Regions from separate parts of the Pseudomonas sp. SZ40 genome, predicted to be linked through region 2. Evidence: predicted binding sites of a transcription regulator. Region 2 holds the regulator's gene; the other holds the start of a gene.
What was found. Region 2 encodes sigma-54, which starts transcription at its own class of promoters, with help from an activator protein. Its sites were predicted from a motif close to ANTGGCATNNANNTTGCTNT; they were not measured.

Region 1 (7,192 bases), on a different contig from region 2:
CCGCTTTTTGGCGTGCCGATGACCGGCTCACCAGATGCCGACGATTGAACCCACGCCGTTTTGCCAACCGGTGTAAGCCCCTGCATGTTGGCGAAGTTGGCCAGCACCAGTTGGCCCTGAACTTTGGTCTGGCCATTGGTATAGCGAGCGAACAGAACACCGGTCTCGTCAATTTCCAGGCCCGACAGCTCCCCGGTGCTATAACCGTCCTGCTCGACCTTGGCGACCGCAAACGTACTGTTGTACTGCGAAGACCCACGGAAATCGAACTTCACCGCCCCGCTGGCCGTGGAACCGTTTGCTGCCCAGGTCGTACCCTCGGCATTGGTCGGCGCCGCAGGCACCCAGCCATTCATGCTGAGGGTGCCATCAGGGTTCATCGACAACCCTGTGCTCAGCCTTGCCGGATCGATGGTCTGCAGCTTGCCGGACGAGTCGAAGCTCACCCCTGCCGAAAGCGCCTGAGTACTGGTCGGATCCAGCGGATTACGACCGTCCACCAGAATCTTCACGTCCCAGTTGTTCGCTCCGGTCTTCACGAAGTACTGGGTGAAGGAGTGCGCATTGCCCTGGGCGTCGTAAATATTGACCGAGGTGGAACGGTTGTAGCTGGTCGGATCCGCCGGGTTGAACGAAGCGTTGGCTGCAGTGGTACCCGCCGCAGCCCCCGCCGCATTGGCAGCCGCAAGCTGTGCAGGCGTTGCAGCCGCAGTGGCGGCCGCGATCTCGGCAGGCGTCGGGTTCGGGTTACCCGGCAACAAAGAGCCGTTGAACGCGGTTTGATAGGCGCCGTCATAGGCGCTCTGGCGCAGCACCGGAACGCTCTCGGTCGAGTTCAGGTTGAACGGCTGAGTAATGGTGGACGTAGCCCTCGGCGCCTGGCTAGCCGTTTCCACCTTCAGGTTGCCGATGATGCCGTTCTGCAAATTACCGTTGGCATCCACGCCATAACCCTGCAGGTTATGGCCGAAATTATTGACGATGAAGCCTTCACGATCAGTACCGAAGTAACCGGCACGGGTGTAGCTGATATCGCCATTGTTGCTGGTGCGGAAAAAACCGTTGCCCTGAATGGCCAGATCCAGCGAGTTCTGCGTGTAGTTGATGTTGCCCTGGCTGAACAATTGGGACACATCGCTGAGCAGCACACCGCTACCGATCGGGTTGGAGCCACTGCTGAGCATCGACGAGGCATACAGGTCGGCGAACTCGGCACGCGACTGCTTGAAGCCCGCAGTACCGGCGTTGGCGATGTTGTTACCGGTCACATTGAGGTCACTGGTTGCAGCGCGCAGGCCGCTAAGACCGATATTGAACGACATGAAAAATCTCCTTGCCGAAAGCCCGGCAGTTATAGCCTGTTAATTACTGACCAATGACCTGCACTTGCGAAAGTGGCACATTGCCGACCCCCGCAAGATTGAGCATCAATTCGTTGCCGCCCAGCGTGACGCTGTCGACGTTGGCCGGCAGCAAGGTGTAGAGCCCCTTGGTTTCGTTGCCGTAGGTCGCCTGCGCCTCGAACCTGTAGGTACCCGGTTTCATCACATTGCCGCTGGCATCCTTGCCGTCCCAGATGAAGCTCACGTTGCCAGCCTGCTGCTCACCCAGGTTGATGCGGCTCACCACCGCACCGGCAGTGTCATAAACGTTGACGTACACGTTGCTGCTGCTGGTTGGCAGCACGGCACTGGCCTTGAAGCTTTCACTGGTATCGACCACCGCCTTGTCCACCGGCACGATCACCTTGCGACCGACCAGCGAAGAAGCCTGCAGGGCCTGGGAAGACTGATAGCCGGAGAGAATGGTTTCCATGCTCGAGTTGAGCTTCTCGACGCCCTCAACGGTACTGAACTGCGCCAGCTGGGCGATGAACTCGCCATTGCCCTGAGGCTCAAGCGGGTTCTGGTTGTTCAGCTGCGCCACCAGCAGGTTGAGGAACTGGTCCTTGCCCAGCTCCTTGTTCTGCGTGGTGGAATCCTGCTTGACCTGATACTTGTCCAGTACCGAACTGGAGCTGACGCCATCAACAGTGCTCATCTCTCACTCCCGGCTCACTGACCCAAGGTCAGAACGCGCTGCATCATCTGCTTCGCGGTATTCATCATTTCCACGTTGGTCTGGAAGGCACGACTGGCAGAAATCATGTCCGCCATCTCCTCGACCACGTTGACGTTGGGGTAGTACACGTAGCCCGCTTCGTCGGCGGCCGGGTGGTTAGGCTCGTAACGTGGCATCAGGCTGCTCTGGTCCTCGACGATACCCAGTACCTGAACACCCGCGCCTGACTGATCCTGATCGGCGAACAGCGAACCGTTCTCGCCACCCTGGGCCTGCTGAAACACGGTGGCGAATACCGGATGACGAGCCCGGTAGGTCTGATCGATGCTGGAAGACACCGTTTCGGCGTTGGCGATGTTGCTGGAAATGGTATTCAGGCGAGTGCTCTGGGCACTCATGCCGGTTCCGGCGATGTTGAAAACGCTGGTAAGTGACATATCGGGCTCCTTTATTCACCACGCAGGGCGCTGACGAGCCCTTTGAATTTGCTGTTGAGCAGCGTGAAGCTGGTCTGGAAAGCCACCGAGTTCTCGGCATAGTTGGCCTGCTCGACCTGAGCGTCCACGGTGTTCTGATCGATCGATGGCGCAGTCGGCGTTCGATAAGCCAACGCCGCATCGCCCATTGGCACGCCTTCTGCTGCGATATGCCGGCTATTGGTGGTTTTCAGACCGGAGTTGCCGCTGCCGCTGCTCTTGGCAGCCTGCTGGGCCAACACGGAGGCGAAATCCAGATCTCGCGCCTTGTAGTTGGGGGTATCGGCATTCGCCATGTTATTGGCCAACACCTCGGCACGCTGAGCGCGGAAGCCCAGTGCCTTCTCGTGAATGCCAAGCGCGTTATCGAAGCTGATGCTCATCTCAGGAACCTTTGCCGTATCGGCCAGCCGGTTTTCGTGCAAAGTTCTCAGCAAAGCACGTGCCAATTTATTTTTTATCTTATAAATCAGCTGGATAAGCTAAAACAAAGGGAAGCGGCAGGCGCGGGCGGCAAAGCTTTTCCGCCGATTGGCAAGCTGAGAGCGGCAATTGAACCAGGGCTTGCCGCTTTTCTGACGCGAGGGTGACGGAACACCGTCAGGCGAGGAGAACGAACCGAATGAAAAAAGGAGGCCGGTGGGGCCTCCTTTTCGCTATCGCTGAATCACTTGGCTTTGTAAATGATCCCTGGGCTGCACTGCACCATCTGGTACTTCTCCGGCAAACCATTGAGGGCTTCGGAAGCGCCAAGGAACAGATAACCGCCTGGCTTGAGCATCGCATGGATGCGCGTAAGGATGTCCTTCTTCACATCGGCGGAGAAGTAGATCAGCACGTTGCGGCAAAACACGATGTCGAACTTGCCGAGGCTGGCGTAACTGTCCAGCAGGTTCAGCGGGCGAAACTCGACGCGGCTCTTGATCGCCGGTTTGACCACCCAGCGCCCCGGCCCCTTGGGGTCGAAGTAACGCTGCAGCCGCTCCTGGGCAAGACCGCGGCCCATCGCCAGGCTGTCGTACTCACCGGATTTGCAGTTGTTGAGCATGGTCGGCGAAAGATCAGTGGCCACGATCTGCACACCGGTCTTGAGCTGGCCGATGTTGCTGCGCTCGAACTCATCGATGCTCATCGACAGCGAATAGGGCTCTTGCCCCGACGAACAGGCCGCCGACCAAATTCGCAGGCGCTGCCCAGGGTAGGCCTTGATCAGCTCGGGCAACACTCGATTCTTGAGCACTTCGAACGGATAGGCATCTCGAAACCACAGGGTTTCGTTGGTGGTCATGGCATCGACCACCTGCTCGCGCAGACCACTGCGCGGCTGGGTCTGCATGCGCTGCACCAGTTCGCCCAGGGTCTTGATGCCGTTGGTCTCCATCAGCTTGTTCAGCCGACTGGAAACCAGGTACTGCTTATTGCTACCCAGCACGATGCCACAGGCTTTTTCCAGAAAGATCCGGAACTGTTCGAAATCCAAATTACCTGAAGACACTCGCTGAGCCTCGCCCATCTAAAAAATCGAATGCGGCAGGTAGGCCAAGGCCCACCTGTCGATTTTGCCGCCACCGCCCGTTCAGTGAATCCGGGCAATTCCTGCGTTATGCCGAGTGATCGCTCGACTTGATGCGTTCGACCACGCGAGAGGCCAGATCGTCCGGACGGAATTTCGCCAGAAAATCGTTGGCCCCCACTTTCTTCACCATCGCCTGGTTGAATACACCCGATAGTGAAGTATGCAGGAGAATGTGCAGCTTCTGCATGCGCGGATCGGAGCGGATCGCAGCGGTCAGGGTATAACCGTCCATCTCCGGCATCTCGATATCGGAAATGATCATCAGCAGTTCCTGCTCCGGCACCTTGCCCTCGTCGACCATCGCTCGCAGGAAGTCCAGCGCCTGGCGTCCATCATTCAAGGCGGTGACCTCGACCCCTACCGTCTGCAGACAGCGCATCACCTGCTTACGCGCCACCGACGAATCGTCGACGATCAGCACGTGCTGGCTGACAGCCTTGGTCTGGGTCTCGACATCCACCACGCCGACGGAAATCACCTCGGAAGTCGGCGCCACCTCGGCGAGGATCTTCTCCACGTCGATGATTTCGACCAGTTTGTCATCCAACCGCGTGACCGCCGTCAGATAATGGTCGCGCCCGGTGCCCTTGGGTGGCGGATGGATCTCTTCCCAGTTCATGTTGACGATGCGCTCCACCGAGCGCACCAGGAAGCCCTGCACCTTGGTGTTGTACTCGGTGATGATGACGAAGCTGCCCTGCAGATCACCCAGCGGTCGCTTGCCCGTCGCCATGGACAGGTCAAGGATCGGGATGGTACCGCCGCGGATATTCGCCACACCCCGAACCACCGGGCTCGATTTGGGCATGATGGTGAGTTTCGGGCATTGCAACACCTCCTTCACCTTGAAGACGTTGATCCCGTACAGCTGTGGGCCGTCGAGACGAAACAGCAACAGTTCCAGGCGATTCTGCCCAACCAGCTGAGTACGCTGGTTGACCGAATCCATCACACCGGCCATGTACGGGCTCCCATGATTCCAATTACGCATCTGATTTGGTCAGCGTAGCAGGCGGCACGCGCCTTGCTTCCAACCAGACATGAATGCACAAACGACAATTATTCGACGCGCGATGGCCAAGAGCCTTCGTTGCCTGGCAGTTTTACCTGCTTTGATGGCGCTCGGCTATAGCACGCTGACAACTGCCTCAGTCACCCTGCCCGATCAGCTTATCGGCGAGACCCAGCGCTTTCTTGAGCAGGCAGTGGAGGACTATTTGCAGCGCAGCAATATCCAGGCGCGCCACGAGGTGCAGATCAACCGTCTGGACCCACGCCTGCGCCTGCCATTATGCGATCAGCCACTGACCACCACCCTGGAAACACCCGCTGAACCCGTAGGCCGGGTGACCATGCGCGTGCGTTGTGACGGCGCGGCCCCCTGGACGGTATTCGTACCCGGCCAGGTGCGTCTTTATCGCGAAGTGGTCACCCTGGTACGCCCGGTCAAACGCGAAGGCGTGCTTGGCGAAGCCGACATAATGCTGGCGGAACGTGATGTCGGCCTGCTCAATCAGGGCTACCTGACCGAGATGGAGCAGGCGATCGGCAGAAAGGCCACGCGCGCCATGCAACCGGACCAGGTCCTGGCGCCCGTGCATATCCGCCAGGCCGAGGTCATCCGCCGCGGTGACCAGGTCGTAATCAGCGCGCGCAGCGGCGGCATCAATGTGCGCATGCCCGGCGAAGCGCTCTCGGATGGCGCCATAGGCAAGCAGATAAGCGTACGCAACCAGCGCTCGCAGCGCGTGGTTCGCGCTCGGGTGACAGGCCCCGGGCAAGTCGAAGTGTCGATGTAGGTATCATGGGTATTCATTTATCTGGCAGATTGGCGAACGGATTGGCTGACTGGCGCAGATGGGTGTTTTAGACTGTGCGAGCGACGCGATTTTTTTGCCTAAAGTTTTCTCGGGCATAGCCGACAAACTAGGCAAGCGTCCAAACTCCGTCAGAGGTTCTGCATCATGGTCATCGATTTCAACCGACTCAACAGCAGCACGCCAGCCAGCACCACACGTGCCGGCAGCGCCCAGGGCGGCAAGAACGAAGCCATCGACAACAAGGCCGGTGGCAGCGAAGCCGCAGCCCAGAAAACAGCTGTCAGCAGCAAGAGCGGCGAATCCGTTCAGCTGAGCAGCGAAGCGCAACAGTTGCAGAAAACCGTCGACAAGCTGCGCGATCAGCCAGTTGTGGATACCGACCGGGTAGCCAAGCTGAAGCAGGCCGTCGCCGATGGCAGCTATCAGGTCGACAGCCAGCGCGTCGCCAGCAAGCTGCTCAACTTCGAGTCCCAGCGCTAGTCCCAGGGCTCGCGCTGGGGTGTTGGACGCCCAGAAACCGCTTTGACGTTTTGCCGGCACCCAAGCTGGCAGAGCTCGGATAGGTTCTACCCCAGAGAGCCCGCTCATGACCGCTACGACCCTGCTCGACCTGTTCAACGAAGATATCGGCCACGCAGAGCGATTGCTTGAGCTGATAGAGAGCGAATTCCAGGCTCTCAGCGACAACGATCTGCCCAGTCTGCAGCAGATACTGGCAGACAAGCAGCCACTGCTGGCCAGTCTCGATCAACATGGCAAGGCCCGCACTCAGATTCTTCTTGGTCTTCATCTGAGCGCTGACCGCGCAGGCCTGCAGGCACTCGCGCAACGCTCCGCTCAAGGTGCCGTGCTGATGGCCGCCAGCGACCGCCTGAGTGACCTGCTCGAGAACTGCCAGGGTGCCAACCTGCGCAACGGTCGGGTCATCCGCTCGAGCCAGAAATCGGCAGAAAAAATGCTCGGCATCCTGCGTGGAAACGAGACCCCATCGCTCTATGACAGCAGCGGGAGTACCGCTAAGATCGGCGGCAAGCGCCCGCTGAGCCAGGCCTGACATAACGACAAGATGCGCAATGATATCAAAATGGCATTATCATTGACGCAGCAGTACCTTGCCCCGGAGATCACTGGACCGTGTCCAACCCCTTCGTTCAGGATGGTGGCCCGCAACCCCCGAAAGTGCTCAAGGCACCCGTGGAAATCGTTGCCAACCTACGCCTTCTGCAACAACACCATGATCCCCTGGTGATCGTGTTCCA
Region 2 (7,192 bases):
CGGCGAGCATCATCACCGCCATGATGCTCTTGCCGTCCACCAGGCTATCGACGCTGCGCCCGATTTTCACCTGGCAGGGAAAGCGCCCTGCGACTCCGACGAACTTGGCGGCGGCACGCGCATGCAGGCCGAGTTTGTTGATGATGGTGATTTCACGGGCGGGCATCGCGGCAATTCCTTAACTGAGGTCGCGGTGGCGGATCTGAACGTTCTTCAGCAGCGGTTTGAGGGCGTGGCCCAGGCGGTTGGCGAGATACACCGAACGATGATGGCCACCGGTGCAGCCGATCGCAACGGTGACGTAGGAGCGATTGCTGGCAGCGAAGCGCGGCAGCCATTTGTGCAGGTAGGCGAAGATGTCCTGGTACATGTCCTGGACGTCCTCTTGGGCTGCGAGGTATTCCTCCACCGGCTGTTCGAGGCCCGTGAAGTCACGCAGCTCGGGCTTCCAGTAGGGGTTGGGCAGGCAGCGCACGTCGAACACCAGGTCCGCATCCACTGGCATCCCCCGTTTGAAACCGAAGGACTCGATCAGGTAGGCGGTGCCCGGCTCAGGCTGGTTGAGCAGGCGCAGCTTGAGGGTGTCGCGCAGTTGGTAGAGATTCAGGTGAGTGGTATCGATCTTGAGGTCGGCACGGTCGATGATCGGGCTCAGCAGCTTGGTCTCGTCGACCATGGCCTCGGCCAGCGAGCGCTGGTCGTTGGTCAGCGGATGACGCCTGCGCGTCTCCGAAAAGCGCTTGAGCAGCGTTTCTTCGCTGGCATCCAGGTAAAGAACATCGCAGCGGATATTGCGGCCGCGCACTTCGTCGAGCAGTTCGGAGAAACGCTTGAGCTGGCTGGGCAGGTTGCGTGCGTCTATCGACACCGCCACTTGCGGGTGCAACAGCTCGGTGTGCAGCAACGCCCGTTCGGCCAGCTCGGGAAGCAGGCCGGCAGGCAGATTGTCGATGCAATAGAAACCGTTGTCCTCGAGCACGTCGAGAGCGGTGCTCTTGCCCGAGCCGGAACGGCCGCTGACGATGATCAGGCGCATGGGCTCATCCTGTGTAGGGCTATTGGCCGTTCTGCACGTTCACTACGGTCTGGTACAGCGATTGACTGTCCTGAGCCTGGCGCAGTCGCTCGCGAACGTCCTCGCGGTCGAACATGCTGGCGATCTGGCGCAGCAGTTCCAGGTGCTCATCGGTCGCTGCTTCGGGAACCAGCAGCACGAACAGCAAATCGACAGGGGCGCCATCGATTGCGTCGAAATCCACCGCGGCGTCGAGTTTCAGCAGCGCACTGATCGGTGAACTGCATCCGGGCAAGCGGCAATGAGGAATGGCGATGCCATTGCCGAAACCGGTCGAGCCGAGTTTCTCCCGGGCGATCAGGCTTTCATAGATGGTCTGGCCATCGAGATCGGGCAGGTCGCGCGCGATCACGGCAGCTATCTGTTCGAGTACACGCTTTTTACTGCCGCCCGGCACGTTCACGAGGGAACGGCCGGGGGTCAGGATATTTTCAAGTCGGATCATAGGAGAAGGACGAGGTCAGCGGGCCATTGCGCCCTGCTGGCGGTCGAGCTGTTTTTCCTTGTGCTTGATGAGTTGGCGGTCAAGTTTGTCGGTCAGTAGATCGATGGCGGCGTACATGTCTTCATGCTCGGCATTGGCCACCACTTCGCCTCCGGCGATGTGCAAGGTGGCTTCGACTTTCTGCTTGAGCTTCTCGACCTCCAGGATGACCTGCACATTGGTGATCTTGTCGAAGTGCCGCTCGAGACGTCCGAGCTTTTCCTCGATGTAGCTGCGTAGTGCGTCTGTCACATCCAGCTGGTGCCCACTGATGTTGACTTGCATACCGCTTCTCCTTGTTGCCGTGTGTGAGTGGCAGGCTATACACCTGCCGCAGGAACACTGGGGCTCTACTACAAGGCCGCTCACATCAGTCGTTTGCGTTCGCTCGAAGGCGCTATACCGAGCGATTCACGGTACTTGGCGACTGTGCGGCGCGCCACTTGAATGCCCTGTGCTTCCAGTAAACCAGCGATCTTGCTATCGCTCAATGGCTTTTTCGCATTTTCCGCGGCGACCAGTTTCTTGATGATCGCGCGGATCGCGGTGGACGAACATTCGCCGCCTTCGGAGGTGCTGACGTGGCTGGAGAAGAAGTATTTCAGCTCGTAAATGCCACGCGGTGTATGCATGTACTTCTGGGTGGTGACACGCGAGATGGTCGACTCGTGCATGCCCACCGCTTCGGCGATGTCGTGCAGTACCAACGGCTTCATGGCTTCGTCGCCGTAGTCGAGGAAGCCGCGCTGGTGTTCGACGATCTGCGTCGCGACCTTCATCAGGGTTTCGTTGCGGCTCTGCAGGCTCTTGATGAACCAGCGTGCTTCCTGCAACTGATTGCGCATGAAGGTGTTGTCGGCGCTGGAGTCGGCGCGCTTCACGAAACCTGCGTACTGCGCGTTGACGCGCAGGCGAGGCATGGCCTCCTGGTTGAGTTCCACCAGCCAGCGATCGTTGTGCTTGCGCACGATCACGTCAGGCACCACGTACTCGGGCTCGCTCGATTCGATCTGCGAACCGGGGCGCGGGTTGAGGCTCTGAATCAGCTCGATGACCGGGCGCAGCTCGTCTTCCTTGAGCTTCATGCGGCGCATCAGCTGGCTGTAGTCGCGGCTGCCGAGCAGGTCGAGGTAGTCACTGGTGAGGCGCTGGGCCTCGCTCAGCCAGGGGGTATTGGCCGGCAGTTGGCGCAGTTGCAGAAGCAGGCACTCGCGCAGGTCGCGGGCGGCGATGCCGGAAGGCTCGAACTGCTGGATGCGGTGCAGCACGGCTTCGACTTCATCGAGCTCGACATCGAGTTCGGGGTCGAAGGCGTCGGTGATTTCTTCGAGGGTTTCCTCGAGGTAGCCCTGACCATTGATGCAGTCGATCAGCGTCACTGCGATGAGGCGGTCCTTGTCGGACATAGGTGCCAGGTTGAGTTGCCAGAGCATGTGACTCTGCAGGCTCTCGCCGGCAGAGGTGCGAGTGGTGAAGTCCCACTCGTCGTCATCATTGCTTGGCAGGCTGCTGGCGCTGGTCTGATAGACGTCTTCCCAGGCCGTGTCGACCGGCAGTTCGCTGGGGATTCGCTCGCCCCATTCGCCTTCTTCCAGATTGTCGACGGTCTGGGTGTTTTCCTGGAAAGTTGGTTCCTGAAATTTCTCTTCCTGAGCGGCCGCCGTGGGTGCGCTTTCCGCGCCGTCGGCCATGGGGTCCGAATTGTCGAAGTCGTCGCCTTCTTCCTGACGCTCGAGCATCGGGTTCGACTCCAGTGCCTCCTGGATCTCCTGTTGCAGATCCAGCGTGGACAGTTGGAGCAGGCGAATGGCTTGTTGCAGCTGCGGTGTCATCGTCAGCTGCTGGCCCATTTTCAGGACTAGCGATGGTTTCATTGCAGACCTTATCTGGCGTCTGTGCGCGATCCACGACAGGGCGCCAAAGCGCCACTAGGAAGCAAATTATATGCCTGAATCCGAGTGCTTTGCCTAGAGCCCGTTACCATTTCATTACGACCCTGTCGTGGGTAGCGGGCGCTGGGCGTTCATCGGCGGGAAATTCGTTACAGGCGGAATTCGTGGCCCAGATAGACTTCCTTGACCACCTGGTTGGCCAGGATCGCAGCGGAATCGCCTTCGGCGATCAGTTGACCATCGCTGACGATGTAGGCGGTTTCGCAGATATCCAGGGTTTCGCGCACGTTGTGGTCGGTGATCAGCACGCCAATGCCTTTGGCCTTGAGGTGGTGAATGATTTGCTTGATGTCACCGACCGAGATCGGGTCGACGCCGGCGAAGGGCTCATCGAGAAGGATGAATTTCGGCGAGGTGGCGAGGGCGCGGGCGATTTCGACGCGGCGGCGTTCGCCACCCGAGAGGCTCATGCCCAGGTTGTCGCGGATGTGCGTGATGTGGAATTCCTGCAGCAGGCTTTCCAGCTCCTGCAGACGCTGCGCACGGTTGAGGTCCTTGCGCGTTTCCAGGATCGCCATGATGTTGTCGGAGACGCTCAGCTTGCGAAAGATCGAGGCTTCCTGAGGCAGGTAGCCGATACCGGCGCGAGCACGGCCATGCATGGGTTGGTGGCTGACGTCGAGATCGTCGATCAGCACGCGGCCCTGATCGGCCTGAACCAGGCCGACGATCATGTAGAAGCAGGTGGTTTTGCCGGCGCCGTTGGGGCCGAGCAGGCCGACGATCTGCCCGCTTTCGATGCTCAGGCTGACGTCGCGAACGACCTGGCGACCCTTGTAGCTTTTTGCCAGATGCTGGGCTTTCAGTGTTGCCATCGTTATTGGCCCTGCTCGGCGGCGGGTTTCTTCTGCGGCTGAATCACCATGTCGATGCGCGGGCGCGGGGTCGACACGTTGGTGCCCGTGGCGCGACCAGCATTGACGATCTGACGCTGGGTGTCATAGACGATCTTCTCGCCTTCGAAGGTGTTGCCTTCCTGAACCACCTTGGCCTGGTCGATCAGCACGATGCGTTCATTGGCCGCGAAGTATTGGATGGTCAGGCCGTAGGCCTTGACGATCTGCTTGTCGGCAGACGGCTTCTGCTCGTAGTAGGCCGGTTTGCCCACCGAGGTGAACACGTCGATATCGCCCTGTGCATTCTGGGTGATGGTGACGGTGTCGCCAGTGATTTTCAGGGTGCCCTGAGTGATGACGACATCGCCGCGGTACACCGCCACGCCTTGCTTGTCGTCCAGCTCAGCACTGTCGGCCTGCACGCGGATCGGTTGATCGCGGTCGCTCGGCAGAGCCCAGGCGCTTGCGCTTCCGAGCGTGGCGCCGAGGCTGAGAAGTAGGGGGAGGGTTTTAACGAACCTCATGCTGGCCTCTTACGTTGGACTGCAGGAGCATCCTGCCGTCATTCAAGTACGCTTTCATTCCTTGTGCCGTGGTCACCCCGTTGGCCGCGTCGATTCTAACGGCTTGCTGGGTCTGCGCATATTCCTTCTGTGGGAATACGGTCAGGCGGCTGGTGGTGAGTATAGTGGGGCGGCCTTTTTCGTCCGTGCGCTCCACGCGCACCTGATCGATCAATTCGACCTCTTCGCCATCCGGGCCTACCTCGCCACGGGCGCTGCGCACCTTCCAGGGAAGTTCGGTGCCGCGGAACAGATTCATGCGCGGCTCGGTCAGCAGGGTGACGTCGGTGCTCTGCACGTGCTCCAGGCGGTCGCTGGTCATGTCGCTCTGCACCTTGCCGTCGGGCAGGTATTGCACGCTGCGGGCATTCACGGCGTAGAAGTCGATCGGATTGTCCGGCCCGCTCTGCTGTGGCGCGCTGGAGAAACTGTCTGGATTGATGTTCCAGTACCCGGCGGCCACCAGCAGCAGTGCACCGAAGGTCAGCAGGACGGGAGTGATGAATTTGCGCAGCATCGGCAGGCCCTAGAGGTAGGCGGACTGGGCGGCTTCGAGAGTGCCCTGGCCGCGCATGATCAGTTCGCAGAATTCGCGGGCCGCACCTTCGCCGCCACGCGCTTCGGTGACGCCGTGGGCATGCTCGCGCACGAAGCCGTTGGCGCTGGCTACCGCCATGCCCAGGCCGACGCGGCGAATCACCGGCAGGTCCGGCAGGTCATCGCCCAGGTAGGCCACCTGTTCGTAGCTCAGGCCCAGCTCGGCGAGCAGCTCGTCGAGCACGTCGAGTTTGTCTTCACGGCCCTGGTACAGATGCTGGATACCCAGATTCTGTGCGCGACGCTCGACCACCGGGGTCTTGCGGCCGCTGATGATAGCGGTGCGTACGCCTGAGTTGATCAGCATCTTGATGCCCTGACCGTCCAGGGTATTGAAGGTCTTGAACTCGCTGCCGTCGACCAGGAAGTACAGCTTGCCGTCGGTAAGCACGCCGTCGACGTCGAAGATCGCCAGTTTGATTGCGCGAGCGCGCTGCAGAAGGTCGTTCATCACATGACCCCCGCGCGCAGCAGGTCGCCAAGGTTGAAGGCGCCTACCGGGTAACCACTGGTGTCGATTACCACCAGCGCGCTGATCTTGTTGTCTTCCATTATCTTCAGGGCCTCGGCAGCGAGCATATCGGCACGAGCGGTCTTGCCGTGCGGGGTCATGACGTCGTCGATGCGCGCATCACGTACATCGATGCCTTTGTCCAGGGCGCGGCGCAGGTCACCGTCGGTGAAGATCCCGGCCAGACGACCGTCGTTTTCAAGGACCGCGGTCATGCCCAGGCCTTTCTGGGTCATTTCCAGCAATGCATCACGCAGGCTGGTGCCGCGTTTGACCTGCGGCAGGCTCTCGCCCGCGTGCATGACGTTCTCGACCTTGAGCAGCAGGCGGCGACCCAGGGCACCGCCCGGATGGGAGAAGGCGAAGTCTTCGGCGGTGAAGCCGCGGGCCTCCAGCAGCGCGATGGCCAGGGCGTCGCCAAGTACCAGCGAGGCGGTGGTGGAAGAGGTCGGCGCCAGGTTGAGTGGGCAGGCTTCCTTGGCTACGCGGGTGTCGAGGTTGACTTCGGCAGCCTTGGACAGCGGCGACTCCGGGTTGCCGGTCATGCTGATCAGGGTAATGCCGAGGCGCTTGATCAGCGGCAGCAGTGTGACGATTTCGGCCGTGGAGCCCGAGTTGGACAGCGCGAGCACGACGTCGTCACGGGTGATCATGCCCATGTCGCCGTGGCTGGCTTCGGCAGGGTGCACGAAAAATGCGGTGGTACCGGTGCTGGCCAGGGTGGCGGCGATCTTGTTGCCGATATGCCCTGATTTGCCCATGCCGACCACGACCACGCGGCCCTTGCTGGCGAGAATCAGCTCGCATGCCTTGACGAAATCGGCGTCGATACGAGGCAGCAGCTCTTGCACCGCCTCGATCTCGAGGCGGATGGTGCGCTGTGCGGAATCAATCAGGTCGCGGGTCTGGTTCATGCTCTGCTTGGGCTGCTGTACGAAAAAGACAGGGATTATAGCGGGAAAGACTACAGGACTCATCATTCATGGCGCTGCGCAAAAGTGGCAAAGCTGTCACAAGCCTGAACGTCGGTCTTGCTCGGCTTTGGCGGCCATTGGCGCGAATGCTATAGTCCGCTGCCATTTTTGGCCCGCATGGCCGATCGCCGTGCCCTTATTCCGATGCTGGGCGTCTGATTAGGAAGGCAGTACGCAATGGAGTTCCGATGAGCGCCGAA

Region 1: the regulator sigma-54 is predicted to act here: its motif matches at 2,968-2,987, upstream of flgB (flagellar basal body rod protein FlgB).

Annotation. Positions count from the first base shown of each region.
Region 1 covers NZ_JBQWIF010000024.1:71,736-78,927, forward strand. The annotation lists gene ACT9T4_RS18255 (flagellar hook protein FlgE) at 1-1,322, opposite strand, end outside; gene flgD (flagellar hook assembly protein FlgD) at 1,366-2,040, opposite strand; gene flgC (flagellar basal body rod protein FlgC) at 2,055-2,498, opposite strand; gene flgB (flagellar basal body rod protein FlgB) at 2,510-2,920, opposite strand; gene cheR (protein-glutamate O-methyltransferase CheR) at 3,205-4,032, opposite strand; gene ACT9T4_RS18280 (chemotaxis protein CheV) at 4,139-5,074, opposite strand; gene flgA (flagellar basal body P-ring formation chaperone FlgA) at 5,154-5,912, shown strand; gene flgM (flagellar biosynthesis anti-sigma factor FlgM) at 6,078-6,413, shown strand; gene ACT9T4_RS18295 (flagella synthesis protein FlgN) at 6,520-6,987, shown strand; gene ACT9T4_RS18300 (flagellar brake protein) at 7,068-7,192, shown strand, end outside.
Region 2 covers NZ_JBQWIF010000004.1:196,834-204,025, reverse strand. The annotation lists gene ACT9T4_RS06000 (HPr family phosphocarrier protein) at 1-166, opposite strand, end outside; gene rapZ (RNase adapter RapZ) at 179-1,036, opposite strand; gene ptsN (PTS IIA-like nitrogen regulatory protein PtsN) at 1,056-1,520, opposite strand; gene hpf (ribosome hibernation-promoting factor, HPF/YfiA family) at 1,536-1,844, opposite strand; gene ACT9T4_RS05980 (RNA polymerase factor sigma-54) at 1,925-3,433, opposite strand; gene lptB (LPS export ABC transporter ATP-binding protein) at 3,601-4,326, opposite strand; gene lptA (lipopolysaccharide transport periplasmic protein LptA) at 4,329-4,871, opposite strand; gene lptC (LPS export ABC transporter periplasmic protein LptC) at 4,858-5,427, opposite strand; gene ACT9T4_RS05960 (KdsC family phosphatase) at 5,437-5,958, opposite strand; gene ACT9T4_RS05955 (KpsF/GutQ family sugar-phosphate isomerase) at 5,958-6,932, opposite strand; gene ACT9T4_RS05950 (ATP-binding cassette domain-containing protein) at 7,181-7,192, shown strand, end outside.